DNA from 3 places in the Pantoea sp. X-Soil-TKNS-1279 genome. Region 1 is predicted to be linked to each of the others. Evidence: predicted binding sites of a transcription regulator. Region 1 holds the regulator's gene; each other region holds the start of a gene.

Region 1 (10,136 bases):
AACAGCCCGGCAAAGGTGCCGAGCGCTCGGTGCTGAATTCTTACCCGCGTGGCGCTGTAGCCATTCTGGCTGACGAACATGGTGGTCATCAGAATCCAGTAAGGTTTGGGGATGTTGAAGAACAGCGCCAGCGCGCTACCAAACATCAGCATCACGGCAAAACGTGCAGCGGTGCGTAAGGCGGGGGATTTCAGCGACAGATAGCTGCGCAGCGCCGGAAAAAACGGCAGACGCCGTTGGCGGTCGGCCATCAGATCACGGGTATACAGCGGTTTCTGGGTGCGAAGCACGCGCGCAATGCGGCTGAAGTGATACAGGCAGAAATTCCCCACCGGATTGTCCGGGTGCTGGCGGGCAATTTTTTCCAGCGCACCCAGCTGCTTATCCATTTGAAACCGTTCCGGCAGCTGATGATACAAAATAGCATCGGCCAGCAAGCGCAGACGGGCGGAGATGGTCTTGGCATTCCAGCGAATCACCGCTTCAGCATGGCTCTGCTCCACCAACTTTTGCACTTCTTCCGGCTGATGCAGGCTGACGGAGATATGTTCCTGCAAATCGAGCGCCACCTGAAAGGCACGCGTCAGGCGTTTATGGCTGTTATCGCGGCTGGCAGACAGCATATGCATTTGCTGGTAGCAGGTGGTGATCAGATCTACCGCTTTTTGCTGGCGTGCCAGCAACGGCGGCAGCGCTTTCTCCGGGTCGGTCAGCTGCGTCAACAGGGTATATTTGGCATCGCAATAATCCGCCAGCTCACGGTACAGCAGGCTCAGCGACTCGCGCATCGGCTGCTCTTTCCACAGCCAAAACCAGAACCAGTTGAACAACCCATACCACAAGGTCCCGCCGATATAGAGCAGCGGAGGCACCCAGATCGGCATACGTCCCACCAGGCTCAGGGTAAAGATGGAGGCAATCAGCGTGGCAGGCAACAAGCGGCCATGCAACGGGCTGATTTCACCCGTCACGCCTACTAATAACGGCAGCACCAGCAGAATCAGCGGCAGGGGGACGTGATAATCCGTCAGCCACTGGATCAGAAAGCTGCCGGTCGCAAACAGGGAACCGCCAATAATCAGGCGTTTAAAAAAGCGTTTATGCGGCGTATCAAGACCGGCGATGTTGCAACAGGCGGGCACTAAGGAGAACAGCAAACCTTTTTGCAGGTCGCCAAACAGCCAGCCGAGGGCCACGGGCAGGCACAGCACCAGCGTTTGCCGCAGGGCATAGTTCACTTCGGGATGATAGATGATTCGACGCCACATCAGCTCATCGCAGACAAAAACGGCGTGATGCTGCCATCACGCCGTGGGTGAGAAGAAATTAGCGGGTGCCGTAAACGACGATGGTTTTACCATGTGCGGAGATCAGGTTTTGATCTTCCAGCATTTTCAGAATACGGCCAACTGTCTCGCGTGAGCATCCGACGATCTGACCAATTTCCTGACGGGTGATTTTGATCTGCATCCCGTCCGGGTGGGTCATGGCATCGGGCTGTTTGGCCAGATTGAGCAGCGTCTGCGCAATGCGACCGGTCACATCAAGGAAGGCAAGGTTGCCCACTTTTTCTGATGTCACCTGTAGGCGACGCGCCATCTGCGCCGAAAGACGCATTAAAATATCCGGGTTTACCTGAATCAGCTGACGGAATTTTTTGTAGGAAATTTCAGCCACTTCGCAGGCAGTTTTGGCTCGTACCCAGGCACTACGTTCCTGACCTTCTTCAAACAGGCCAAGCTCGCCGATGAAATCCCCCTGATTGAGGTAGGAGAGAATCATCTCTTTGCCTTCTTCATCCTTGATCAGCACCGCAACGGCACCTTTCACGATGTAGTAGAGCGTTTCCGCTTTCTCACCCTGATGAATCAGGGTGCTTTTGGATGGATATTTGTGAATATGGCAATGGGACAGGAACCATTCGAGTGTAGGGTCTGTTTGCGGTTTGCCGAGAACCATTCGCTATTATCCTCTGTTGTAATCGTGCCCAAAACACAGGGGGCAGTTTTCCCTGTCAGGCGGTGAAATCGTAGAGCGCTTCCTGTTAAGGAAAATTATTCGGGTGGACTCTTAAGCCAGGCTTCTGATTCTTCCCGCCTTCGTCTATTGCGACGAAAATATTTTCAGCTCTGTTTGTAGCACAGCTTTTGCTAGCTGTCTTCTGTTGTCTCGCTTCAGCAAAAGGGCGATTAGTCTGGATTGCTGTTTCTCAGGTGAAAGCGTACTCTGGCGGCAAATCAGCCTATTCAGGAGAAAGAATAATGCAGGCACGGGTTAAATGGGTGGAAGGGCTTACCTTTCTCGGAGAATCCTCATCAGGTCACCAGATATTAATGGATGGCAATTCGGGCGACAAAGCACCGAGCCCGATGGAGATGGTGCTGATGGCGGCAGGCGGTTGCAGCGCGATTGACGTCGTGTCGATCCTGCAAAAAGGGCGTAATGATGTGAAGGATTGTGAGGTCAAACTGACCTCGGAACGTCGTGAAGAAGCGCCACGCATTTTCACACATATCAACCTGCATTTTATTGTTACCGGCAAAGCGCTGGGCGATAAAGCGGTGGCGCGAGCGGTTGATCTGTCGGCTGAGAAATATTGCTCGGTGGCGATTATGCTGGGCAAAGGGGTAGAAATCACCCACAGCTATGAGGTTATCGAGCTCTAGCTCGGTCGTAACGGCGCGATTAATCGCGCCGTTACGGTTATGTTTGATTATTCGATGCGTTTGCCTTCAATCAGTCGCTGCACCAGCGGCGTCATAATCAGCTCCATCGCCAGACCCATTTTGCCGCCGGGCACTACCAGGGTGTTCATATGCGAGATAAAGGAATCCTGAATCATCGCCAGCAGATAGGGGAAGGCAATACCTTCCAGACCACGGAAATGGATCACCACAAAGCTTTCATCCAGCGATGGAATTTCACGCGCAGCAAACGGGTTAGACGTATCGACGGTGGGTACGCGCTGGAAGTTGATATGGGTGCGTGAGAACTGCGGGGTGATGAAGTTGATGTAATCCTCCATCGAACGCACCACCGAATCCATCACCGCTTCGCGTGAATGGCCGCGTTCGCTGGTGTCGCGAATCAGCTTTTGAATCCACTCAAGGTTGACGATCGGTACCACACCTACCAATAAGTCGACGTGTTCAGCCACGTTGTGCTGCTGCGTCACCACCCCGCCGTGCAAGCCTTCATAAAACAACACATCGGTGTTTTCCGGCAGCGGCTGCCACGGGGTGAAAGTACCCGGCACCTGATTCCACGGCACGGCCTCGTCATAGGTATGCAGATATTTGCGCGACTGACCAAGACCGGTTTTACCGTATTGCTTAAAGGTTTGCTCCAGCAGGCCAAAATCGTTGGCCTCCGGGCCGAAATAGCTGATATGACGGCCAAGGTCGCGCGCTTTGCGGATCGCCATGTCCATCTCAGGGCGCGTGTAGCGATGAAAACTGTCACCTTCGACCTCCGCCGCATGCAGGTTCAACTGCTGGAATATTTTGCGGAAGGCAAGGCTGGTGGTGGTGGTTCCGGCGCCGCTGGAACCGGTAACGGCAATGATCGGATGCCTGGCTGACATAACAAAGCTCCCTGTGAAGTCCGGCGATGAGCATTGTTAGCACGAAAAGCCGGGATGTGCATTAGCCGCGAAATTCACCGCGAGCCATGATATTGACGGTTTCGTGCAGTTCTGACCACACCAGCACTGCGTCACCGCGTTCCAGCTGGCGACGCACATCAGCGACTTTTTGCGCCAGACTGCGCTCCTGTTCACCGTAGTCGGTGCCTTCGCGTAATACAAAGGCTTCGATCAGGTTTTCCAGCGTTTCAGCTTCAAGTTGTTGCCACGGAATAATCACGATCATACATCCAGGTAAGTTGATAACCACTGCGGCACGCGTTGTTCCAGCCACATTTGCGGTCGTAGCAGCGTACCGCCAACAAAGCCGACATGGCCGCCTTGCTGCGTCAGCTGATATTGAATCGAGGACGACAGTTGCTCCGGCTTCGGTATTACTGCGTCGGTCATAAAGGGATCGTCCTTAGCATGGATGATCAGCAGCGGTTTGCGTACCCCGGTCAGCAGCGGCATCGCGCTGGCACGATGATAATAATCGCCTGCGTCGACAAAACCGTGCGCTCTGGAAGTGACGGCATCGTCAAAGTCGCGCAGGCGGCGCAGGGCGCGCAGTTCGCGTAAATCGACCGGCAGGGTGCCCGGCCAGGCTTTCAACTTACGTTTAGCGTTCTTTTTCAGCTGCGTCAGCAGGTAGTGCTGATAAAAACGTGAGAAACCGTTCTCCAGCTTCTGGCTACAGGGTTCCAGCAGCAGGGGCGCAGAGATGGCGACTGCGGCATCCAGCGGCGCATCATGTCCCTCCAACCCGGTCAGACATGCCAGCATATTTCCGCCCAGCGACACGCCGACGGCGGTGGTGGGGACATCGCCCCATTCCCGCTTTAACCAGCGGAGAAAGTAGCTGGCATCTTCGGTTTCGCCGGAATGGTAAATCCGGTGCAGGCGGTTCGGTTCACCGCTACAGCCGCGAAAATGCATCACCACTGCCAGCCAACCGCGTGCCTGACATGCCTGCATCAACCCATGCGCATAGGGGCTGTGAAAGCTGCCCTCTAAACCATGAAACAGCACCATGCGTGGTTTGTGCGCGGCCTGAATAGGGTCTTCACTCCACGCAAGATCGACAAAATCGCCGTCCGGTAAATCGAGGCGTTGCCAGTGTGGGCGCAGAGTCACGCGCCGCCTGAGCAGACGCGGCAGCAGAGTTTGCAGATGCGGATTGCGAAAACCGCTGAGAGGAATGAAGTCCTCTTCGGGCGGGGAGTCAAAATTACTGTGGTAAACGCTTGTCTGATGCATATCTCGCTGATAGTTTCGATGGGTTTTTTGGCTTTCCTGGGTGAGGAGCACCCGAATCAACATGGAACTGAGTCTGTTTTTGTCAATGCTGGGCTTTCTCTGGGTCGCTGCGATCACGCCAGGGCCTAATAATATGTTACTTACCGCCTCCGCTGCCAACTTTGGCTTTCTGCGTTCTTTCCCGTTGTTAATCGGCATCATGATCGGTATGCAGGCGATGCTGCTGATGGTGGCCTTTGGCGTGGGTGGCCTTATCCTACTCTATCCTGCCTTACATCTGGTTCTGAAAATCGCCGGTAGCCTTTATCTGCTGTGGCTGGCATGGAAAATCGCCACGGCGGAGTATGAGCAACTGGATACGGATTCGGCCCCGCCGGTGCCAACGCCGTTCTGGCAGGGCGGGTTACTGCAACTGATTAATCCAAAGGCGTGGCTGATGGCGTTGGGGGCCGTAGCCAGCTTTAGCCTGGCGGGGGCCGCTTACCTGCACTCGGTGGTAGCAATTAGCGTCGGTATGGCGTTGGTGAATGTGGTTTCCGGGGTGATCTGGATGGGCTTCGGCTCACTGATTGGTCGTTTGCTGCGAAGCCCGCGTGCGTGGAAAATCTTTAACCTGGCGATGGGAATCCTGACCGCCGCCTGTGTGCTGTTGATTTGGCACTGAGTCAATCCGAGGCGCGTCTGACGCGCCTTTTTTGTATTTGCGTATTCTGCATAGTCTTGCCCGATGATTGCCTAAGAACCGATTTTCATTAGGGATAATTTTTAATTCCTTTATGAAACCATTACTGCTGGCGACACTGCACCCAACATAAAAATATTGGGGTGTACGATGATGGCAGTGAAGAAAACCATAACCACATTGGCAGCAGCGCTGGCGTTGCTGACCTTCCAGGCCGAGGCGGTTAACGTCACGGTGGCGTACCAGACATCGGCGGAACCGGCCAAAGTGGCGCAGGCCGACAACACCTTCGCCAAACAGAGTGGCGCGACTGTTGACTGGCGTAAGTTTGATAGCGGAGCCAGCGTGTTGCGTGCGCTGGCGTCCGGCGATGTCCAGATTGGCAACATCGGCTCCAGCCCGCTGGCGGTAGCGGCCACGCAGCAACTGCCGATCGAGGCCTTCCTGTTGGCTTCGCAGCTCGGAAATTCCGAAGCGTTGGTGGTGAAGAAATCCATCAATAATCCCAAAGATCTCATCGGCAAACGGATTGCCGTCCCCTTTATCTCCACCACCCATTACAGCCTGCTGGCGGCGCTGAAACATTGGGGTATCAAACCCACGGACGTCCAACTGGTGAACCTGCAACCCCCCGCGATCATTGCCGCCTGGCAGCGTGGCGATATTGATGGTGCCTACGTCTGGGCACCGGCAGTTAACGAACTGGAGAAGGATGGCAAGGTGCTGACCGACTCCTCGCAGGTGGGAAAATGGGGCGCGCCGACGCTGGATGTCTGGGTGGTGCGTAAAGACTTTGCCCAGCAGCATCCAGAAATTGTCACCGCCTTTGCCCGCAGCGCCCTGGACGCGCAGAGAGCCTACATCGATAACCCACAACAGTGGCTGAAGCAGCCGGATAACCTCAGCAAGCTGTCGCGTCTGAGCGGCGTGCCGGAAGCACAGGTGCCGGGGCTGGTGGAAGGCAACACCTATCTGACCGCGCAACAGCAACTGGAGCAGCTCGGCAAGCCGGTGAACAAGGCGATTGTCGATACCGCGCACTTCCTGAAAGAGCAGGGCAAGGTGCCGGACGCCGCCAGTGATTACAGCAGCTTCGTGACTACCCGCTTCGTTGCCCCCTTAGTGAAATAACCGGAGGTCCTATGCTCAGCATCACCCATCTGAATGCGCGTTACGCCGGACAACCTGCGTTGCAGGATATCAATCTGCAACTGGATCAGCGTGAACTGCTGGTGGTGCTGGGACCGTCAGGCTGTGGCAAAACCACGCTGCTGAATTTAATCGCCGGATTCCTGCCGCTGGAGTCAGGCAGCATCACACTGGATGGCAAATCGGTTAACGGGCCGGGCGCTGAACGTGGCGTGGTGTTTCAGAACGAAGGGCTGCTGCCGTGGCGCAATGTGATCGACAACGTGGCCTTTGGTCTGCAACTGGCGGGGATGGCAAAAACGGAGCGTCATAGCATCGCGCGTCGTCTGATTCGCAAAGTCGGGCTGGAGGGAGCGGAAAAGCGTTTTATCTGGCAGCTCTCTGGGGGTCAACGTCAGCGCGTGGGGATTGCGCGTGCGCTGGCGGCTGACCCTCAGCTGCTGCTGTTAGATGAACCCTTCGGCGCACTTGATGCCTTTACCCGTGAACAGATGCAAACCCTGTTACTGACGCTGTGGCGCGATACTGGCAAGCAGATCCTGCTGATTACGCATGACATTGAGGAAGCGGTGTTCCTCGCCAGCGAGCTGGTGCTGCTGTCGCCAGGGCCAGGACGCGTGGTGGAGCGGCTGAAGCTCGATTTTGGTCAACGCTTCGCTGACGGGGAACCCTGCCGCAGCATCAAATCCGATCCGGCATTTATTGCACGCCGCGAATACGTGCTGAATCAGGTGTTTGCCCAGCGGGAGGCGTTTGCATGAGCGCATTAATTGATGACAAAGCACGGGCGGCGCGCCGTCGCCGTGGCCTGCGTTGGCCGTTTTCCCGGCAATTGTCGCTCAGTTTGCTGAGCGTCGCGGTGCTGTTGCTGGTGTGGTGGGGCGTTACGGCATTGGGATTGATTGCGCCGCTGTTTCTGCCTGCGCCGCAGCAGGTGCTGAAAAAACTGCTGTTGATTGCCAGCCCGCAGGGTTTTATGGATGCCACGCTGTGGCAGCATCTCGGTGCCAGCCTGACGCGTATGCTGGTGGCGCTGTTTTTTGCGGCGCTGATCGGCATTCCGGTTGGGATTGCGATGGGGCTGAGTCCGGCGATTCGTGGGCTGCTCGATCCGTTGATTGAACTCTACCGCCCGGTGCCGCCGCTGGCTTATCTGCCGTTGATGGTGATCTGGTTCGGCATTGGCGAAACCTCAAAAATCTTACTGATTTACCTGGCGATTTTCGCACCTGTCACCTTGTCCACGTTGGCCGGGGTGAAAAATGCGCAGCAGGTACGTATCCGTGCCGCACAGGCGCTGGGTGCCACGCGCTGGCAACTGTTGCGCTGGGTGATTCTGCCGGGGGCGTTGCCGGAAATCCTGACCGGGCTGCGTATCGGCCTCGGAGTGGGTTGGTCAACGCTGGTCGCCGCAGAGTTAATTGCCGCCACGCGCGGCCTCGGTTTTATGGTGCAGTCAGCCGGGGAGTTTCTGGCGACGGATGTGGTGCTGGCGGGCATCCTGGTGATTGCGTTGATCGCGTTTAGTTTAGAACTGGGCCTGCGCGCTTTGCAGCGCCGCCTGACGCCGTGGAATGGAGAGCAGCAATGAACGAACGTGTGACTTTTAGCGCACTGGGGCCGAATATCGGTGCGCAAGTGAGCGATGTGGATCTCAGTCGCCCGCTGAGCGATGCGCAATTTGAACAGCTTTATCATGGCCTGCTGCGGCATCAGGTGTTGTTCCTGCGTAATCAGGTGATTACCCCGGAGCAGCAGCGTGCGCTGGCGATACGCTTCGGTGATTTACATATTCATCCCGTCTATCCCCATGCGCCGGGCGTGGAGGAAATCATCGTGTTGGATACCCATCAGGATAATCCGCCGGATAACGACAACTGGCACACTGATGTCACCTTTATCGAAACACCCCCGGCGATTGCCATTCTGGCTTCTAAGCTGTTGCCGGAAAGCGGCGGTGATACGTTGTGGGCCAGCGGCATTGCGGCGTATGAGGCGTTATCGGAACCCTTTAAGACGTTGTTGGCCGGGTTGCGGGCCGAGCACGATTTTAAAAAGTCCTTTCAGGAGTTCAAATATCGCAAAACTGCCGAGGAACATCAGCGCTGGCAACAGGCGGTGGCGAAACATCCGCCGGTGACGCATCCGGTGATCCGTACTCACCCGGTTAGCAGGCGTAAGGCGTTATTCGTCAATGAAGGATTTACCACGCGGCTGATTGGGTTGAGTGAGAAGGAGAGCGATGCCCTGCTGGGCTTCCTGTTCGCCCATATTACGAAGCCGGAGTTTCAGGTGCGCTGGCGTTGGCAGGAGAATGATGTGGCGATTTGGGATAACCGTGTGACGCAGCATTACGCTAATGCGGATTATTATCCGGCACGGCGGGTGATGCAGCGCGCGACGGTTTTAGGCGATGTTCCGGTGTAACACGTCCGTATCGGCGCGATAAATCGCGCCGATACGGAATGGGCTGTTATGGTGCGGCCAGCATCTGTTCCAGCTGTTCTTGCGCATCCAGCCACGCCATTTCCACCTCTTCCAGCGCCGATTTACTCTCTGCCTGGCGCTGGAGCGCAGCGGTCAGATCCGCTTTGCGGCTCTGATCATAAATAGCGCTGTCTGACAGCAACTGCTCAGCTTCACTCAACTGGCTCTGCCACTTGGCCATCTGCTTTTCGAGTTTCTCAATCTCTTTACGCAGCGGCTGAGTCTGGGCGCGCAGTTCGGCGTCACGGCGCTTCTGATCTTTACGGGCCTGGGCGCTGTTGCCGCTATCCTGCCTGGGGGCGGCATCCTGTTGCGCCTGCTGTTTTTGCAGGTCGCTCAGCCACTGCTGGTAATCTTCCAGGTCACCTTCGAAGATATCCACTTTACGATCGTGTACCAGATAGAGGTCGTCAGTGGTGGCGCGCAGCAGATGGCGGTCATGTGACACCACCACCAGGGCGCCTTCAAAATCAATCAGCGCTTCGGTCAGAGCCTGACGCATATCGAGATCGAGGTGGTTGGTTGGTTCGTCGAGCAGCAACAGGTTGGGACGCTGCCAGACGATCAACGCCAGTACCAGACGGGCTTTCTCACCACCGGAGAAGCGTTCGGTCACTTCACTGACTTTATCGCCCTGGAAGCCAAAACCACCCAAATAATCACGTAGTTGCTGCTCCAGCGTTTTCGGCGCGATACGTGCCAGATGCTGCAATGGCGACTCATCGGCACGTAAAAATTCCAACTGGTGCTGCGCGAAGTAACCCAGTTTGATGCCTTTCGCCAGACCAATTTCGCCATCGATGGGGGATAGCTCACCGGCCAGCAGCTTGATCAGCGTCGATTTACCCGCGCCATTCCGCCCCAGCAGGCCAATACGCGAACCCGGCACCAGGTTAAGTTTGATGGCGTCAAGAATGATGCGATCGCCGTAGCCCG
Region 2 (10,136 bases), 750 kb from region 1:
ACAATGGCGCAGAAGGAGCGTGAGTGAACCTCAATCGCCGTACATTTTTGCTGGCGCTGGGCGCGCTGGGCGTAGCGCGCAATGTTCAGGCTTTTACGGCTGAAGATCCCTTGCCACTGGAGCGGGTGGTCGTTTCGCCGTGGATGGCGAATCAGGTGGCGTTAACCCGCGGTAATCTGCTGTTTCTTGGCCTGCCACGCTATGCCAAAGATAAACCGACACCTTCCCTGGCGCGACGCGAGACGGATGGCAGTTTGCGACCTTTCCCTGGCAATGGCTGGAATGAGTGGCAGCCGGGTAAAGATGGGCGCAATGCGTTTGTTTACCTTAACTCGGTACATATTTTTGCTGATGATACGGTGTGGTGTGTTGATCAGGGGTCGCTCAGTGCCGGTGTTTTTTCAGCAAAAGATGCGGTGCCACAACCCGGCGCGCAAAAGTTGGTGCAGTTGGATGCACATAGCGGCGAAATCCTGCAAATTCTGCGGTTTGACGAACGCATCCTGCCGCCAGGTGCGCAGATGAACGACCTGCGTTTTCACGGCAACGCGTTGTACATTACCGATTCCGGTCTGGGTGGCATCATTGTACACGACATGGTCAGTGGCAAAACGCTGCGTCGTTTGTCGGCTACCCCGGTGGTGAAGGCGTCGGATAAAGCGCCACCGGCGATGTTGTCTGGCATCAAAGGCAGCAAAACCTTCCATCCGCCCAATAGCGATATGATTGAAATCACCGCCGACGGTAACTGGCTTTACTGGGCCGCACCAACCGGGCCGCTTTATCGCGTGGAAACCCGTTGGCTGCAAAGTGATCTGCCTGATGAAGACATCTTGCCCCATGTTGAGCAGGTGTATGACAACAACTTCTCGGGTGGCTGCTGCATGGATTCGGCGGGAAATGTGTACTTCTCGGAAACCGTTACCCACAACATTCGGGTGTTGGCACCGTCCGGTGAAACGCGCGTCATTGCCAGTGATGTGCGGTTGTTACGGCCAGACGGCACGTTTATCAGCGCCGATCGTCAGCTTTATATTCCGGTTAAACAGCCGCTGGCAGCGCAACCTGGCGCGGCTGCGCATTTTGCCATTTATAAGCTGGCGTTGCCCGATCAGTTTCAGGGCCTCAACCTGGGCGGCCCGATTACGGGTTAACTGTCTCTGGCTGCCAGATAGCCAGCAGCTCTGCGGTCGGTCGTACCTGCACCGGGTTGCCCGGCAGGATCAGATCGGCCCAGACTTCATTATGTTGGTTGATCAGTTGCTGTGCGGTTGCCCAGGTACGATCGGCTGTGGTGTGCGCGTCGGCGGCGACGGTGATGCGATAACCCAGGCTGGCACCCACTTTGAGGGTGGTATCGACGCAATAATCAGTCGCACAACCACAGATGACAAAAGACGAAATGTCTTGCTGTTCCAGCTGCGCCGCCAGCTCGGTCTGCCAAAAGCCGTCACAGGCAGTTTTATTGACGTAAAGGGCCTGAGCCGGTTGGTGTAGCTCAGGCACAATCTGCCAGGCTTCGCTGTTAAGCTCCAGACCCGGACCGACGTGCTGGATAAAAATGACCTGATCAGCGGCGGCAATGAGCTGATTAATCCGCGCGCAACGTCCTGCCCGATCGAAACGCGGCGTTGCCAGCACCCCGTTTTGCATGTCCACCACCATCACTACCTTGCTTCCCATGATCGCCTCCTTTTATATGCCTGGGCGTCAGTGTCGCGCTGAACTTCCTCACAGGCAAAACAAATCTATTTTGCATTTTGCCCGTCTTACGGGGCATGCTGGTGATCTTCTTTACGATGGAGGTGTGTCGTGTCAGTGGTTCCTGCAATCTTCCCGTGCGAGCGTGACCGCGCGCAATTCCAGCAATTTTCCGAGCTGCCGGGCATTGAATTGTATCAGGCGCATATCTCCCGTTATGCCTTTGAGCCGCACACCCATGAAGCGTTTGGCATTGGCACCATTGAGTCGGGTGCACAACGCTTCCGCTATCGTGGCACCCACTACACCGCTCCCGAGCATTCGTTGGTGATGATGAATCCGGATGAGCTACACACCGGCGAATCCGCCTGTGAAGAGGGCTGGCGTTACCGCATGATTTACATCCATCCGGATGAGATGGACAGGCTGACCGGCGATCGCAACTGGTGGTTCAGTGAGGCGCTGCGCACCGATGCTCGTCTGGCACAGCCGTTTTCGCTGCGGCTGGCGGCTTTGTGGCAGGCTGAAACCGCGCTGGAACGCGAGGGATTGTTGGTGGAATTGCTGGAGTTGATGCGTCCATTGGCGCATCGCGGGCAATCCCGACCGATGGAAGGAGCGCACCGTTTTGATCCGGTGAAAACGTATCTGCGAGAAAATCTCGCTGAACCGGTCAGGCTGGATGAACTGGCCGCGCTGGCGGGGTTGTCGCCGTGGCATTTTCTACGCAGTTTCCGCCAGCAGTTTCATGTCACACCACATCAGATGTTGATGGCATTCCGGCTTTATGACGCCAAGTTGCGGCTGGCACAGGGCGAAAGTGCGGCCTCGGTTGCAGCAGCCGTTGGCTTAACCGATCAGGCACATCTGACGCGTGCCTTTGCGCATCGCTATGGCATCACCCCTGGCCGTTATCAAAAACAGGTCTGGCCCGCACGCTAACCGCAATCTGCTACAAGCTTTTGCTGCTGCGTTCCGCCACACTGCGCCGGAATATCTTAATCAGGAAAAGATTATGTTGGCTGGAGTTCTGTTTGCGCTGGCGGCGGGATTGATGTGGGGGCTGATCTTTGTCGGGCCGCTGCTGGTGCCGGATTATCCAGGCACGTTGCAATCCGCCGGGCGCTATGTCGCTTTTGGTTTGATCGCCTTGCCGCTTGCCTGGCTGGATCGTCGTCGCTTGCGTCAACTGGCGCGCCAGGATTGGATTGAGGCGTTAAAGCTGTCGCTGGTGGGCAATCTGATGTATTACGCCTTTCTCGCCACCGCCATTCAGCGTACCGGCGCACCGGTAGCAACCATGATTATTGGCACCTTACCGGTGGTGATGTCGGTCACGGCTAACCTGTGTTACGGGCATCTGGAAGGGCGATTGCCCTGGCGACGGTTAATGCCTGCCTTGCTGATCATTGCCCTGGGATTGGTATGCGTCAATGCAGCGGAGTTGCAGGCACAGGGAGCAACGCTGGACTGGCCGCGCTATCTCTCCGGCCTGTTGTTGGCGGTGATGGCGGTGGGCTGTTGGACCTGGTACCCGCTACGTAATGCGCGTTGGCTGCGTAACCATCCGCAGCATAAACCCGGCAGTTGGGCGACTGCGCAAGGCCTGGTGACGTTACCCCTGGCAGTGGTGTTTTATCTGCTGGTGTGCGGACAGATCCACTGGCAACAACCTGATTTCGCGTTACCTTTTGGCCCGCAGCCCGAGGTTTTCCTGCTGCTGATGCTGGCGATAGGGTTGCTGTGCTCATGGCTCGGAACGCTGTGCTGGAATGCGGCCAGCCAGCGCCTGCCCACGGTCATTATGGGGCCGTTAATTGTGTTCGAAACCCTGTCTGGCTTGTTTTGGACTTTCCTGTGGCGACAAAGCTGGCCGCCGTTGCTGACCGCCATCGGTATCTGCTGTTTGATTATTGGCGTCATCTCGGCAATGCGTATCAAGCCGCAACCGGTGGTAACTTCACTGGAAATTTAAGCGTAAAACGATGCCAGCCACGGGTGCTGGCATCCTGATTTGCCCCTGATTTTAAGATTATGACCAGCCAGAAATCCTGCCACTTTTGCCTTATCTGTTCTTAAGTCATACCGCGTTATAACCATTTCCTGGGCCACCAGGCAGGTTTTTAGCGCGAAACGTCATATCTGACGCCAGGCTGGCAGGGACGAGTGGATAAAATTCTCCCTGTTCTGGGGGGAAGACGCGGTGATTCACGGGCAAAATGGGCCGTTTTGGCGGCTGAATGGTCGCTAAACAGGCATTAAACAACCGGGCCAGGTCTCTTTTTATTGCGCTCTGGCACTGAAAACCCCCTGCCGGAACCATCATTTCCTCAAGGTGTTGCTGTCTGGTTGAGACTCTTCCGCCATGCATGTGACCGAGATTGGTTAAGTGCGGCGATGAATAGTGACGTGATATTAACTCATCCGGTATGGCTAATTGCGTTATTGTTTAGCGATGATAACGTTTCTCTTCAGGCTGATTCCTGGCGTGAATACGCCATCGGCACATGGAACTGCGGATAATATGATCACCCCCAGATAACGATAGATCCACTTAAAAGAAGAGTGGGTGTGAGAGGGATTCTGGTCTGTTGTTCATCAATGCTAAACAAAAATACCTGTTTCTGGCGCAGAGTATTAATGTTGATAAAGTAATAATGAAAGCCCCAATCTCACCTGAATGAGATTGGGAGGGACGTAAATAGCTTGAAACGCGAGACTTTTGCTGATGTGAATCAATTTTACCGCAAAAAAAGAAGTAATTTCGTGATGTTATTCATCAGGAAATAATGGTGCGAATTGTTATGTCACGAACGCCGAATTAAATGATCTTCATCTCTTCTGGTAAGAACAAATCTCAGCATTAAGTCAAATAACAACGGCCTTAATGTTGTTAGCGATTTTCTGTACCTGACGGGTAGTGGTAAACGCTGCGGCTAATATCCAGCAAGCGGCAACTGCGACGTGTGCCTATGTCGAAGGTGGTTTGCAGAAAGTTAACAGCCTGGCGTTTTTCATTGGTGGTGAAGAAATTTTTCAGCACGCTTTGCAGCATCTCCTTATCAGAGCTGAGTGTCTGCAACTCGCGGGTGAGTGTTTGAAGTTTGTCTTCTAACTCTTTGATTTTTCTTCCCTCCTCAGAAGAGAGTCCAGAGAATTTTTTCTTCCAGCTATAGAAAGTGGCTTCGGAAATGCCAAGCTCCTCACAAATCTCCCTGACTTTCACTCCTGTTTCAGAAGCTTTAATGGCATTTGTGATTTGCTCTTCGCTATATCGTGACTTTCTCATAAATGCTATTACCTTTCTTATCAATTAGTGGATGAGAATTACTGTATTAATATCTGGTACTGCAAAAACACTATTAATGCAGTATTAAAGTGCGCGATTAGAATTGCGAGGGTTAAATTAAGATATTTAGAATAAATATCATCATGGGATAAGTCTTATTTTATTCTGATTGCCATTGAACGCCTTCCTGGTGTTGGGTTTTTGATATAGATTCATTTCATCCCAAATGCGGAAAAATTATACATTCATCGGAAAAACGGCATAACCTGCTTGCAAAAACGCCAGGATATGCCAGTAGCTTTTTGGTCAATATTTTGACTGAAATCGGTTACATCCACAGGGTTTCGCGCCGGATTTAATCAGAATTATCCTGAATTCATTGTCTGAATCCTGACGCGAGTCCTCTTTTTCGGACCAGCATGGTTTGAAGATATTAATTTAAGTCAGGCCCAATTAGCGCTTGTTTAATTCTTTCAAGGACGTTGTACCGAAAGTAGTTGCAGTAAGTAATACTAAGGACGAGTTGATGAAATTAAGCGTAATGTCAAATGCCGCCTGGATGATGTCTGAGAAGATCGTCTCGGTTTTCGGCGTCATATTTGTGACTTCCTATGTGGCAAAATCCTTCGGCCCGACGGTGTTCGGCCAAATGGCGTTTTCCACCTCACTGTTTTCTATGGTGCAGACCGTAGCGATGTTTGGCACCGAAACGATACTGTTCAAAACCATCAGCAAAAGTGAGCCAAAAGGTGTGCGCCTGATGAACGTGGCACGCACGTTGCGATTTGCGCTCCTGGTATTGACCTCGGTACCGGTGTTGATTTGGGTCTGGTACAACATGCAGGAAAACTTTCTTGCGTTTGCGCTGGCTTCGTTCATCGCTTCGGTATTCGTTACCCAGGACACGTTCAGTGTGTATAACAACGCGCGTCTGGCTTCACGGCTCAATACCATTGCCAACTCAATCGGTCTGCTGCTGGGTTTTTCACTCAGTTTCGCCATTGCCTGGTTCCGGCTCAACCCCATCTGGCTGACCTTATCGATTGTGGTGGTGACGTTGGTTCCCTACGCCATCAAACGCTACAACTTCTACCGTGAAAACCAGGAGCAGGCACCTGCACGCAGCAAACGCGGCGCTTATCTGCGTTATCTGCTGTATGCCGGTTTGCCGTTGGCGATCTCCAGCATTTTTATTTCGGTACAGGTGAAAACTGCGCAGATGTTTCTGGTGGGTATTGCCTCGGCGCGTGAGCTTGGCTTGTTCGCCGCCGCCAACACCATATCGGCCTCATGGACCTTCATTCCATTGGCCATTATCACCTCCAGCTTTTCAGAGATTTTCAGGGAGCGCGGCAGCGTTGCTATCAAGCTGACGGCGCGCCTGAACGGTTATGTTTTGGGTGTTTCATTGCTCTTGTTACTTGTCATCGCCTTATACGGCGAAAAAATCATCATTGCTTTGTATGGTCACGAATACACGCAGTCAGGAAGTCTGATTACCGTGTTGTCGATAGCGTCCAGCTTCTCCGCAATGGGAACCGTGGCGTACCGCTACATGGTCAAGGAAGGAGGGTTTAACTATCTGCTCAGAAAAATTATCTGCTTGATGGCGATCAGCCTGCCGCTCTCGTGGTGGCTTATTCAGGGCTACGGCATCATGGGGGCCGCCTGGAGCGTCTTCATTACTGAACTTCTGTCCCTTACGGTGATGAATTACTTCTTCAGAAATGGCGCCATTTTTAAGATTCAAGTTTCCTCGCTCAACTACAAAACCTACAAATGAGGTTAGATATGCTCAAGTTGAAAGATGAACTCAGACGAAGTGTGCGGTATTTCATCAAAAAAATGCCCTGGGCTTACCAGGACCGTCTGTACTACTTCCGTAGGTTTCGTCGGTTACCTAATTTGCGTCAGCCCAAGGTGTTTAATGAGAAGGTGCTGTATCGCAAGTTTGTCTATGGCGATTACCAGAACTATGGTCGCCTGTCGGATAAATACTCGGTGCGTGATTACGTTGCTGAGAAGGTGGGCAGCGAATATCTGATCCCGCTGGTGTATGAAACCAGCGATCCTCATTCACTGCATACCCTGTCGAGCTGGAAAAATACGGTCATCAAACCGAACCACGGTTCGAATATGGTCGAAATCCTGTTGGAAGAGCCAGATGCGCTGAAGAAACAGCAGATCATCAGTAAATGTCAAACCTGGTTGAAAAAAGACTATGCGGATGAAGCGCGCGAGATCCACTACCGCTATATCAAACCGCGCATTCTGGTAGAAAAATACATTGGTGATGGGAAAAACGCGCCCATTGATTACAAGTTCCATATGTTTAATAAACGCGACGGCAACTTTGAATATGTGCTTCAGGTGATTTACAACCGATGTAGACCGTTGTTATCCATGAACTTTTACGTTAACAATTTAGACGAGGCGTATCACAAGATTCGTGATACCGGCCTGGATATCTCGCCGCAAATGGCCGCGTTACAGCACGCGTTAGTCTTGAGCAAGAAGCTGGCAAGTGATTTCGATTATGTGCGCGTTGACTGGTATATCCACGAGCAGCAGGTTTTCTTTGGTGAGCTGACCTTTACGCCTGGCGCGGGGATGGTCACCGGGCTGGATCGTGGACTTAATCAGATGATGGGTGATATGTGGATTCAGGACCGTCTTGGTGCACAGACACCCGACGGAACGGTGGAGGATGTCAACATCCCGGCCGTATTGAAGAAAATTTGAAATCACACAGCAAAATAAAAAACCCCGCAACGCGGGGTTTTTTATGGGTAGCGATTAAGGCATTGGCCAGTCAGCAGGCGTCTGGCTCATCACCTCAACAAAGGCATTTTTGGAGATTTCCATAAAGTTATGCAGATTCTCCATACTGAGGGTGATCCCCATCAGGCCAGTGACAAACCAGCAGGACATACCCAGGCCGATTCCGCCGCACATCAGCGCCATCACATGGTGGCTGTTCTGACGAAAACGAATTTTCAGGGTGCTGGCGAAAAACATCATTACTGCGCTCAGCAATTCCCAGCGCATAACGATAAGACTGGTGGTTAAAGTAGCCATCTGCAACGAACCTCTATGAATCAGTAACATCCCTGACATTCATCGGACATCACTGGCGGCAGAGAAGGAAGGTCAGGGAGGCCCTTCAGGCCGTCGAACTACGCATTAAACTGTGACTTGGGTCACATTATATCATCCGATTTGAAAGTTTGAACAAAATTTATACCTGGTATGGTAGAAAAAAATTTATCGATGCAGGTAGAGGATTCGCGCGATAAATCGCGCCGCAACGGCAGTATGCGGAAATTTATGGCGTTACCACGGATTTGTAGCGGCGCGATTTATCGCGCACGTATATACAGGGCAGGGAGCGCCCGCGCGGGGCGCGCAGGCAAGGTTAGCGAACCGGGCAGCACTCGCCGGTAGTACGCTGGGTAAAGCTGGCCATATTCTCGTTGCAATCAAAGCTCACCAGACGTGGGCGCTGAATCATCGCCTGGCGACGCATGGTATGGCGATACGCGGTGGGCGTTTGCGAGAACTGACGGCGAAACACGCGGGAAAAGGTTTGCTGTGAGTCGTAGCCGTACTGCATAGCGATATCAAATACCGGACGTTGTGTCTGACGCAGAGCCTCAGCGGCCAACGTTAAGCGGCGTTCGCGGATATAACCGCCCAGCGTTTGTTTCGTCACGGTACGGAACATACGTTGCAGGTGCCATTTGGAATAACCTGATTTCGCCGCTACTTCATCAATCGACAGGGTTTTATCCAGATTCTGATCGATCCAGTGAGTCAGTGAATGAATGATTTCCTCTTGCATCATAACCACATCCTTCTGAGTAGAGATTCGAAGTTTCAATGGGGAGCGAGTATAATTCCTCAAGTTAACTTGAGGTAAAGAGCGAAATGAAAAAAGAACGCAACTACCCGAAACCGGTGCTGACGCCGGGTGAAGTGGCGAAGCGCAGCGGTGTGGCGGTGTCGGCTTTGCACTTTTACGAAACCAAAGGATTGATCTCCAGTACGCGTAACAACGGCAACCAACGGCGTTACAGCCGTGATGTGCTACGCCGCGTGGCGATCATTAAAATTGCGCAGCGCATCGGTATTCCCCTCGCCACGGTCAGCGACAGTCTGATGCATGTGCCGGCTAACAAGCGCATGTCGACCCAGGAATGGGATGCGCTGACGCAGCACTGGCGTGAGGAACTGGATAAACGCATTGAAACCCTGACGCGGCTGCGTAACGATCTTGATGGCTGTATCGGCTGTGGTTGCCTGTCAATGCGTGACTGTCCATTGCGTAACCCTGGCGACCGTTTGGGCGAGCAAGGTTCGGGGGCGGTTTTGCTCGATCCGCAACAGGACGAGCAGAAACGCTGAGGCGACATCATCTATACTTGCTGGTCCAACCATTGGTCAGGAAGCCATGATGATCACCGTTCACCATCTTGAAAATTCTCGTTCACATCGGGTGCTGTGGCTGCTGGAAGAGCTGTCAGTGCCTTATCAGATCAAACGTTACCAACGTGAAGGCACCCTGCTGGCGCCCGAGTCGTTGAAGAAAGTCCATCCGTTGGGGAAATCTCCGGTGATCACCGATGGCAATCGCGTGATCGCGGAATCCGGCGCAATCCTGGAGTATCTGGCTGACAAATATGACGCCGAATATCGATTAAAGCTGTCCGATGAAGATGCGCAAATTGCGGCGCGTTACTGGCTGCATTACGCCGAGGGGTCGTTGATGCCCCTGCTGGTGATGAAACTGGTGTTCGGGCAGTTGGGTAAAAAACCGGTGCCCTGGCTGTTGCGCCCGGCCGGTAAGGCTCTGAGCGCCGGGATTCAGAAAGCCTGGCTGAACAAGCAGTTGAGATTACATGGGGATGTGATTGAACAGCACCTGAGTCAGCACCCTTACTTCGCCGGTAATCGTTTTAGCATCGCCGATATTCAGATGAGTTTTCCGCTGCTGGCGATGCGTGCGCGTACCGGCCTGCGTGATATGCCTGCCAGTCAGCACTGGCTGGAAGGGCTGGAACAACGCGCCGCCTGGCAGCGGGCGATTGAGCAGGGTGGCCCGATCAATTTCAGCCAATAATCATGTTGCGCAACCCGGCTATCATTT
Region 3 (10,136 bases), 180 kb from region 1:
TGCATTTTCCACAGCGCCAGCAGACCCAGCACCGCGCCGCCCATCAGGTAAAACGCCGGGATTAGCGTGATACCGGTTTTTTCGATCAGCCAGGTATTCACCAGTGGCGCGGTGCCGCCGAGCAGTGAAACCGACAGGTTGTAGCTAATGGCGAAGCAGCTGTAGCGTACGGTGGTGCCGAATAGCGAAGTCAGGGTGGCCGGGATGGTGCCCTCGAAGAACAACATGCCGAGAATTAACACCGCCATACCGATGACGATCGCCGCCAGGCCATGACTTTGAATCGCCCAGAATACGGGGATCGCAGAAAGGATAATCAGCACACAGCCGGTCAGGAGCATGCGCTTTCTGCCAACCCGGTCACCCAGCATGCCGAACAGCGGGATAAACAGCAGCAGCGCGAGGGTTGCAATCAGCGACAGCCGGGCGCTGAAGGCGGCGGATTTCCCCATAAAGCTCACCAGGTAGCTCGGGATATAACCCAGCACGATGTAGTAGTTGATATTGAAGGTGGCGACCAGACCGGCGCAACGCAGCAACTGCGGCCACTCTTTAAGGAATAATGTCCAGCGCGCCGGGGACTGCGCTTCGGCGCGGGCTTTACCGGCCTGCATTTCACGAAATACCGGGGTTTCATCGACGCGCAAACGGATAAACAGCGCGACAATGCCCAGCAATCCGGCAATCACGAACGGCACCCGCCAGCCCCAGGCAATCATGGTGTCATCGCCCAATGTATTGCTGATCACATTGACGATAATCCCGCCCACCAGGAAGCCGGAAATGTTGCCAAACTCCAGCCAACTGGTGAAAAAGGTGCGGCGTTTATCCGGGCTGTGTTCGGCGATAAAAATGCAGGAGCCGCCATATTCACCGCCGGTGGAGAGTCCCTGCAACATGCGCATCAACACCAGCAAAATCGGGGCGGCGATGCCTATGCTGTGATAACCGGGGATCAGCGCGATGCAGAGGGTGGCAATCGACATCAGGCTGATGCTGGCAACCAGCGCGGTACGGCGGCCATATTTATCGCCAATCGGGCCAAACAGAAAGCCCCCTAACGGCCGGATAACAAATCCGGCGGCAAACGCCGCATAAATGGCGATCAATTCGTTGTAGCTGTTGCTGGTGGGGAAGAAAACTTTTGCCATCGTCATCGCCATCGAGGAGTAGATAGCGAAATCGAACCATTCCACCATATTCCCCAGCGTGACGCCGGTGACTGCGCGAGTTAAATTACCGTCGCGCGCCATGTGACGCGATGTCGGTCGCTCCTTTACATAGCGAACTGCTCCCTGAAGTGCTGGATTTATTGTTTGTTGTTTCATTGTCTTACCCTGTCTGTTTGAAGTGGAGTACGACGCCTGTGAAAAAAATGCTTAACGCATATAACTGCCCCCGGAGATAACCAGGGTTTCGCCGGTGATATAGCCCGGTTGTGAACTGAAGGCCCACACCCAGTCGGCGATCTCTCCGACACTGGCCGCACGCTGCATCGGCACGGCTTTAACACCTTCATGAATACGCCCGCTTTTTAGCGTGCCTTCAGTCTCGACCCAGCCGGGGGCGATGGCGTTCACCACGATTTTTTTGCCAACCAACTCAATCGCCAGCGATTTCACCAGTGACACCACCGCAGCTTTCGAGGCGCTGTACAACAGCTGACCCGGCGAGACGGCAAAGGCATCGACTGAGGCAAACATCAGCAACGCACCACCCTGTTCGCTGATAAATTCGCTGGCGACTTTGGCGGTATTTACGCTACCCAGCACGTTGACGTCGAAAATCTGGCGATAGAGCGCATCGTTGCTGCTCTCCAGCGTGGAAACCGGAAAAATCCCCGCAGCGTTGATCAGCGCGCTAACGCGATGGCCCTGGAGCGCAGCGGCCACCGCGTCGCGTAATGCGCTGTAGCTGGTGATATCAGCCACCACCGGCGTGATGCCGGGTTGTGGCGGTATTTCGCTGCGATCGATGGCGATCACCGCCCAGCCTTCGCGCTGAAACTTCTCCATCACGGCTTTGCCCATCCCGGAGGCGGCACCGGTGACCAGGGCAACAGGTTGTTTGTTCATGGTTTTTCTCCCGTCAGGCGGTTAAGGAAGCGTTGTGCAACAGGCTGCTATGCATGGTTTCCAGCAGATCCAGCGTGCGCCAGGTTTCATCGAGGTTGGCTTGCCACAGACGGCGCACGATATCGATACGTGCCTCATGCGGCTGCTGGGCCGCCAGCAGGCTGGCGATGTTGGGGATGCCCTGTTCGCGCAGCTGAATCATGCGCGCGATAAGCCGCGTTTGCTGGCAGTAGGTCGGCCATTGCGGGCCGCGTGGGGCAGAAAGCCCGACAAAATAGAGGTTCTCCAGCGTGGTCGGCAGGGTCATGGCGGCGGTGCGTAACGGTACGCCATCCTGCCAGTCGAGCAGGGTCGCATCGAGGAACGGTAAACGGGTGTGAAAACCGGTGGCCCAAAGAATGCTGTCGTATTCTGTGGCGCTGCCATCGCTGAAATGCACCGTTTTGCCGTCGATATGATCGATGGCCGGACGCACGCCGATACGGCCATGCTGGATCCAATACATCAGCAGGGTGTTGACCACCGGCGGCTGTTGTTCGAGGTCCCAGCTTTCTGGTTGCGGCATGCCGGGATAGTTTTCCCAGCGGCCCACGGAGATCATGGTCAGCACCTGGGTGACCGCATTCTGCATTTCCGGCGGTAACTGATTAAGAAACGGGATTTCAGCGCGCGGCATACCAAGCAGCGCCTTGGGCTGGAACACCTGACCCCGGCGAATCACGATATCGGTAGTCAGACGATGCTGTGCGGCGTCAACCGCCAGGTCGCAGCCAGAGTTTCCGCAACCCACCACCAGCACCTTGCCTTGCAGCTGATCGGTGTTGCGATACTGGCCGGAATGCAGCGAGATACCGCTGAAGTGGCTCGCTTCTGCCGGGAACGCGCAGTCCCACAGGTGCCCATTGGCGACCAGCACGCCCTGGTAATGACGTGTCTGACCATTAACCGTCACCTGCCAGCCTTCGCTACCTGCCTTACCCAGCGGAACAATGCGTTCAACCGTGCTATTGAAATGGATTTGTGCTCTGAGGCCGAAGTGGTCGGCGTAGCTGTCGATGTAGTGCCGCACCTGATCGCGGCTGGGATAGACCGGCCACGACTCGGGCATTGGGAAGCCATCAAAACCGGAGCTTTTTTTCGGGGTAATCAGATGCAGGGCATCGTAGTCATGATGCCAGTGGCCACCGACCTGGCTACTTTTCTCAAAGCAATCAGCGTCGATACCCAGCTCTTGCAAGGTGCGCAGCGCCGCCAGACCAGCAGCTCCTGCACCAATCACACAATAGCGCGCCTGTGATGTCATACGTCTCTCCTGCAAAGTTATTGCAACATTGGGGTAACGTGATTGACATAGTTTTAAGCGGCTATTTGCACGGGATGAATAGGGTTATGATTTTGGTTCATATAGGTTTGCCCTATACCCACCGTTTTCCATCAGCATTCGATATGGCTGTACGCCATCTGTACCTCCTGCAAATAACGTCGCATCAGCTGCATCATTTCGCGGGTGGCGGATGAGATCGCGGTATCGGCGCGGTGGATAAAGGCAAACACCTCAAAAGCCGGAGGCTCGATCGGCACCCACTTGAGTTTGTCGCTATAACCCAGGTGGTGGAGGATCGGACGCGTAGCGATAAGATCTCCCAATCCCCGCGCCGCCAGTTCCAGCGCGGTGGCCTGGTGCTCCACTTCAATAATCGGCTCCAGCCGCGCGCCAATCTCCTGCGCCCGTTGGTTGAGCAGACGGCGAATCGGATCGCTGTTATGCCAGGTGGCTTCGCTGAGGATCAGCGGGGCGTTGAGCAGCGCCAGCATATCCTTACTGCCTTCCAGCCGCGCGTCGCTGGCTGAGATATAGCCAATCTGCGTGGACCACACCGGTTCACTGATCACCAGGTTTTTGTTGTTCACCGGCAGCATCACCAGACCTGCTTCAATTTCGCCATCAATTACCGAGCGCGCGACCTCCGAGGAGTTGGTTCCGACCAGTCGCATCCGCACCCCCGGATAGCGCGCGCGGAACTCACAAATCAGATCGGCCAGAAAATATTGGTAAGCGGAACTGAAGGTGCCAAACGAGGCGAGACCATCCTTGAGCTGGCGCACCGACTGCACCGCTTCGTAGCCACGTTGTGCCGCCTGGGTGGTGGCGCGGGCATGGGGTTCGAGACGTAGTCCGGCTTCGGTCAGGATCAGGCGACGGTTGGTGCGAATAAACAGATGGGTGCCCATCTCGCTTTCCAGTCGCAGAATCTGGTCGGACAACGACGGCTGCGAGATATGTAACGCCTCAGCCGCTTTCGAGATGGTGCCAAAATCGATAGCGGCAAGAAAATAGTTCAGCTGCTGAAGTGTCATTGCGCCAACCCATTAAGTGAGGGAAATCAGACGCCTCTGAGCATATGCGCTACCACAAGAAAAGCAAACCGGTCAGGCGGCGTTGCCGCGTAGCGCCTGGTCGGTCATCCACAGCCGCGCATCGAACTCCAGTTGATGGTAATCCGGCTCCATATGACAGCAGAGTTGATAGAAGGCTTTGTTGTGATCTTTCTCTTTCAGGTGCGCCAGTTCATGCACCACGATCATGCGCAGGAAGGGTTCCGGTGCGAGGCGGAAAAAGGTGGAGATGCGGATTTCCGCTTTGGCTTTCAGGTTGCCGCCCTGCACGCGGGAAATGGCGGTATGCAGGCCAAGGGCGTGCTTCATCACCTTGATTTTATTATCCCAGATAACTTTGCTCACCGGCGGCGCGCTACGCATATAACGGCTTTTCAGGCTTTGCGTGTAGTCGTACAGCGCTTTGTCGCTCACCACATCGTGGGTATCCGGGTAGCGCTGCTGGAGAAAAGCCCCCAGACGTTGGTGGTCAATCAGCGTCTGGACCTGGGTGAGGATATGTTCAGGGTAGCCCTGGAGGTAGATTAATGACATTGGGATTCCCGGCGAAAGACAGTATACTGCGCCCCCTTTTTAGGGCGAAAATCGCGCAAAGTGTACCACGCCGGAGATTCCATGAGCCAACTTGAACTGACTGAACGCACCCTGACGTTGCACCGCTTTCCACCGATGCGTGAAGAAAGCCCGTTGCAGGCGTGGGATGCGGCAGATGAATATCTGTTGCAGCAGGCGCTGCCGGATGGTCCGGTGCTGGTGTTTAACGACAGCTTTGGCGCGCTGACCTGCGGATTAAATCCGCGCCAGGTCTGGCACGTCAGTGATTCCTGGCTCAGTCAGCAGGCGGCACGCCAGAATCTGCATCTTAACCAGCAGGATGAAGATCAGGTGACGTTCCTCGACAGCCTGGCGGCGTTACCGTCGGCCCCGGCGGCGGTATTGATCAAAATCCCTAAGACGCTGGCGCTGCTGGAACATCAGCTGCGTGCGTTGCGCGATGTGGTCACCCCGGACACCCTGATTCTGGCGGCGGCAAAAGCCAAAGATATCCATAGCTCCACACTGCAACTGTTTGAACGTATTCTCGGCGAGAGCAAAACCTCGCTGGCGTGGAAAAAAGCGCGTCTGATTTACAGCCATTACACCGCGCCCAAGCTGCCTGACCTGGCGCAAACCACTGTCTGGCCGCTTGACGGCACCGATTATCAGATCCACAACCATGCCAACGTGTTCTCCCGCAGTTCGCTGGATATTGGCGCGCGCTTTTTTATGCAACATCTGCCGCATGATATCGAAGGGGAGATTGTCGATCTTGGCTGTGGCAATGGGGTGATTGGCCTGATGGCGCTGGAGCAGAATCCCCAGGCGGAGGTGTTGTTCTTTGACGAATCCTACATGGCGGTGGCATCCAGTCGTCTGAATGTTGAAGTGAACCGACCACAGGATGTGGATCGCAGCCAGTTCCGCGTCAATAACGCGTTGAGCGGCTTCCCGTCCGATCGTCTGCACGCGGTGCTCTGCAACCCGCCGTTCCATCAGCAGCATGCGGTGACTGACCACCTGGCGTGGCAGATGCTGCGTGATGCCAAACGATGTCTGCAATATGGCGGCGAGTTGCGCATCGTTGGCAACCGCCACCTCGATTATCACCACAAAATGAAGAAGCTGTTTGGCAACTGCACGCTGGTGGCGTCGAATGCCAAGTTTGTGGTGCTGCGTTCGGTCAAACTGCGTTAATCACAGGCTGAGCGCCAGCTCGGTGGCTTGTGCGATGGCGCGGCGGGCATCCAGCTCCTGCGCCACATCGGCCCCGCCAATCAGCCTGACCTTTTTGCCGCGCGCAGTGAGTTGATCTGCCAGCACCCGCAGCGGTTCCTGACCGGCACAAATCACCACGTTATCCACCGCCAGCACCTGGGTTTGGTCCTGATGACGCAGGTGCAGACCCTGGTCGTCAATCTTCAGATACTCCACATCGCCCCACATGGTGACGCCGTGGGCCTGCAAACTGGCGCGGTGAATCCAGCCGGTGGTGCGCGCCAGCCCGGCACCCGGTTTGCCAGATTTACGTTGCAGCAACCAGATCTGCCGATCAGCGGGCAGCGGCTGGGGGGGAATCAATCCGCCACGAGCCGCCAGTGCGCGGTCAACGCCCCAGCTTTGGTAGAAATCTTCGTGATGACCTGCCTGGTGCAGCAGATATTCTGCGGTATCAAAACCGATGCCTCCCGCGCCAATAATGGCCACCCGCTTGCCGACCGGTTTTTTATCCCGCAATACGTCGAGATAGCTGAGTACGCACGGATGATCGATGCCGGGCAACGTTAGTTGGCGCGGCGCAATGCCGGTGGCGACGATCACTTCATCGGCGTCCTCCAGTTGGTCGGCGCTGACGCGGCACTGGGTATGAATCTCCACGCCAGCGGCCTGGAGTTGGTGGCGGAAATAACGCAGCGTTTCGCTGAACTCCTCTTTGCCGGGGATCTGACGGGCGATATTAAACTGCCCGCCAATCTGTGCCTCGGCTTCGTATAGCGTCACCTGATGCCCGCGCTGTGCCGCCTGCAAGGCAAATGCCATACCCGCCGGTCCTGCGCCCACCACCGCCAGCCGTTTGGGTTGAGTGGCAGCGGTCACCGGCATCAGCGTTTCATGACAGGCGCGGGGATTGACCAGACAGGAGGTCACTTTGCCGACAAAAATCTGGTCGAGGCAGGCCTGATTACAGGCGATACAGGTATTGATCGCTGCGTCATCACCTGCCTGGGCTTTGCTGACAAAGGCGGCATCGGCGAGAAACGGGCGCGCCATCGACACCATATCCGCAATGCCGTCACGTAACAGCTCGGCAGCCACCGCCGGATGGTTGATGCGGTTGGTGGCAATCACCGGCACGGAAACGCGCTCGCGCAGGTGTTTGGTCACCCAGGCAAAACCGGCGCGTGGCACGCAGGTGGCGATGGTTGGAATACGCGCCTCGTGCCAACCGATGCCGCTGTTAAACAACGTGACGCCGCACTGCTCCAGTTTTTCCGCCAGATCCAGCGTTTCATGCAGCGTGCTGCCGTTGTGCACCAGATCCAGCATTGAGATGCGAAAGATAATAATGAAATCGTTACCGACCGCCTCGCGTACTGCACGCGTCACCGCCAGCGCGAAACGTTGACGGCGTGACACATCGCCACCCCAGTCGTCGTCCCGCTGGTTGGTGTGCGCTACCAGAAACTGGTTTATCAGATAACCCTCTGAACCCATGATTTCGACGCCATCGTAACCGGCCTGCTGAGCGAGGCGGGCGCATTGGGCGAAGTCGGCGATGGTTTGCCGAATATCAGCGTCGCTCAATGCCTGGGGCATAAACGGATTGATCGGTGCTTGCAACGGTGAGGGGGCGACCAGATTGCGCTGATAACTGTAGCGTCCGGCGTGCAGGATTTGCAGGGCGATTTTGCCACCCCCGGCATGTACCGCATCGGTGATGGTGCGATGCCAGCCGCACTGACTTTCCTGATTAAGAACGGCCCCACCCTGGGCGACCACTCCTTGCGGATTGGGCGCGATACCGCCGGTAACAATCAATGCCACCCCTTCACGCGCGCGTTCTGCATAGAAGGCAGCGAGCCGGGATGCACCATCGGCATGTTCTTCCAGGCCGGTGTGCATGGAACCCATCAGAAAGCGGTTTTTGAGTTGGGTAAAGCCTAAATCCAGCGGAACAAACAACTCAGGATGCGGAGTCATAATCACTCATAAATTAAGTGGTCGGATGAGTTAACTTTAGCGTCAATTAATTGGGAAGGAAGTGCAATGCATCCAGCTTGTGAGAAGTGTCAAAAAAGCGCGATAAATCGCGCCGCTACACCAGGGGGCCACGCGCAATTTATTGCGCGATCTTGCCTCCGACGCTGAATCAGCTTGCCCGTATCACGTTATGCGTAACAGCTTTTCCGTAACATGGTTTTGAGTGATCTTCATCACAGTTTTAACCCCTGTAACCCGGTTTTATGACCCCCATTGCAACACCACTGAATGGGGAAGTTATGAAAATCGAAACGCAATCCTGCGTGATCACCGGAAAACAACAAGTCAGCGTGGCGCAGCAGCAGGTGGAGTGGAACGGCAAAGGCACGCTGGTACGCATTACGCGCGGCGGTATTTGCGGCTCCGACCTGCATTATTATCAGGAAGGTAAAGTCGGTAGCTATGAAGTCAAGATGCCGATGATCCTCGGCCATGAAGTGATTGGTTTTGTGGTGGAAAGTGATGATCCACGCCTGAAGCCGGAACAAAAAGTGGCGGTTAACCCGTCCAAACCTTGCGGTGAATGCAAATATTGCCGCCGTGAGCAGGAAAACCAGTGCGTTTCGATGCGCTTCTTCGGCAGCGCCATGTATGTGCCGCATGTCGATGGCGGGTTTACCCAGTACAAAGTGGTGGACAGCGCGCAGTGCATCCCTTTCCCACAGGACGCAGACGAAAGCGTGATGGTGTTTGCCGAGCCGCTGGCGGTGTGCATCCATGCCACCCACCAGGCAGGCGATCTTACCGGTAAGCATGTGTTTATCTCCGGCGTTGGCCCGATTGGCTGCCTGATCGCCGCATCGGCCAAAGCGCGTGGTGCGGCATCGATTGTCTGTAGCGACATCAGCGAACGTTCACTGGCGATGGCCCAGCAAATGGGGGCCACTGACGTGATTCATGCCGCCAACGGTGACTTCACCCCTTACCTGGCAGACAAAGGCTACTTTGACGTGTCTTTCGAAGCCTCTGGTCACCCTTCTTCGTTGCAACGCTGCCTCGACGTGACCTGCGCCAAAGGTACTCTCGTGCAGGTGGGTATGGGCGGAGCAATTCCCTCGTTCCCGATTATGCAATTGATTGCTAAAGAGATTAACCTGGTCGGTTCCTTCCGCTTTACCCATGAATTCAATACCGCTGTCGAGTGGCTGGCACAGGGCGTGGTCAAGCCGCTGCCGTTGTTCAGCGGAGCATATGGCTGGCAGGACATTGATGCGGCGTTGCAGTTTGCGGGCGACAAAACCCAGGCGGCAAAAGTCCAGTTAACATTTTAAGGAGATACGATGAGTCAGCTATTTTCCCTCGAAGGTAAACGCGTACTGATCACCGGTTCGGCGCGCGGAATTGGTTTCCTGCTGGCACGCGGTCTGGCGGAAGCGGGTGCAGAAGTGATCGTCAACGCCACCACCCCAGCCGGGGCCGAGCAGGCGGCAGCGAAACTGCGTGACCTTGGCTTGCGTGCTCAGTCGAAAGCCTTTGATGTTACACAATCGGCGCAGGTGCAGCAGGCGGTAGACGAGATTGAAGCCGAGTGGGGCGCCATTGATGTGCTGGTGAACAACGCGGGTATTCAGCGTCGCCGTCCGTTCCTCGAATTCCCTGAGCAGGACTGGAATGACGTGATTGCCGTGAACCAGACCGCGGTATTCCTGGTGTCACAAACGGTGGCGAAGAAGATGGTGGGACGTCAGCAAGGCAAAATCATCAATATCGGTTCGATGCAGAGCGAATTGGGCCGCGACACCATTACGCCGTATGCCGCTTCCAAGGGGGCCGTCACCATGCTGACACGCGGTATGTGCGTTGAGCTGGCGCGTCACAATATCCAGGTCAACGCCATTGCACCGGGCTACTTTGTTACCGAGATGA

Evidence for each region. Region 1 encodes CRP, which controls carbon source genes, mostly activating them, when cyclic AMP is high. Its sites were predicted from a motif close to ATGTGANNNNNNTCACAT; they were not measured.
Region 2: the regulator CRP is predicted to act here: its motif matches at 8,179-8,196, upstream of AC6I8N_RS01850 (YjcB family protein).
Region 3: the regulator CRP is predicted to act here: its motif matches at 8,432-8,449, upstream of idnD (L-idonate 5-dehydrogenase).

Annotation. Positions count from the first base shown of each region.
Region 1 is NZ_AP035948.1:3,966,590-3,976,725, reverse strand. Features, by position in the region: gene AC6I8N_RS18665 (YccS/YhfK family putative transporter) at 1-1,268, opposite strand, end outside; gene crp (cAMP-activated global transcriptional regulator CRP) at 1,327-1,959, opposite strand; gene AC6I8N_RS18655 (OsmC family protein) at 2,262-2,666, shown strand; gene AC6I8N_RS18650 (phosphoribulokinase) at 2,714-3,583, opposite strand; gene AC6I8N_RS18645 (YheU family protein) at 3,645-3,863, opposite strand; gene AC6I8N_RS18640 (hydrolase) at 3,866-4,882, opposite strand; gene AC6I8N_RS18635 (LysE family translocator) at 4,944-5,546, shown strand; gene tauA (taurine ABC transporter substrate-binding protein) at 5,715-6,695, shown strand; gene tauB (taurine ABC transporter ATP-binding subunit) at 6,707-7,474, shown strand; gene tauC (taurine ABC transporter permease TauC) at 7,471-8,304, shown strand; gene tauD (taurine dioxygenase) at 8,301-9,140, shown strand; gene AC6I8N_RS18610 (ABC transporter ATP-binding protein) at 9,187-10,136, opposite strand, start outside.
Region 2 is NZ_AP035948.1:403,067-413,202, forward strand. Features, by position in the region: gene AC6I8N_RS01815 (SMP-30/gluconolactonase/LRE family protein) at 24-1,154, shown strand; gene AC6I8N_RS01820 (isochorismatase family protein) at 1,144-1,683, opposite strand; gene AC6I8N_RS01825 (AraC family ligand binding domain-containing protein) at 1,813-2,643, shown strand; gene AC6I8N_RS01830 (DMT family transporter) at 2,717-3,676, shown strand; gene AC6I8N_RS01835 (transposase) at 4,595-4,990, opposite strand; gene AC6I8N_RS01840 (MATE family efflux transporter) at 5,517-6,773, shown strand; gene AC6I8N_RS01845 (ATP-grasp fold amidoligase family protein) at 6,782-7,732, shown strand; gene AC6I8N_RS01850 (YjcB family protein) at 7,787-8,068, opposite strand; gene soxS (superoxide response transcriptional regulator SoxS) at 8,406-8,834, opposite strand; gene soxR (redox-sensitive transcriptional activator SoxR) at 8,918-9,394, shown strand; gene AC6I8N_RS01865 (glutathione S-transferase family protein) at 9,444-10,109, shown strand.
Region 3 is NZ_AP035948.1:3,791,479-3,801,614, reverse strand. Features, by position in the region: gene AC6I8N_RS17685 (MFS transporter) at 1-1,328, opposite strand, end outside; gene AC6I8N_RS17680 (SDR family NAD(P)-dependent oxidoreductase) at 1,380-2,075, opposite strand; gene AC6I8N_RS17675 (flavin-containing monooxygenase) at 2,089-3,378, opposite strand; gene AC6I8N_RS17670 (LysR family transcriptional regulator) at 3,510-4,433, opposite strand; gene AC6I8N_RS17665 (M48 family metallopeptidase) at 4,506-5,006, opposite strand; gene rlmG (23S rRNA (guanine(1835)-N(2))-methyltransferase RlmG) at 5,088-6,206, shown strand; gene AC6I8N_RS17655 (NADPH-dependent 2,4-dienoyl-CoA reductase) at 6,207-8,210, opposite strand; gene idnD (L-idonate 5-dehydrogenase) at 8,510-9,541, shown strand; gene idnO (gluconate 5-dehydrogenase) at 9,551-10,136, shown strand, end outside.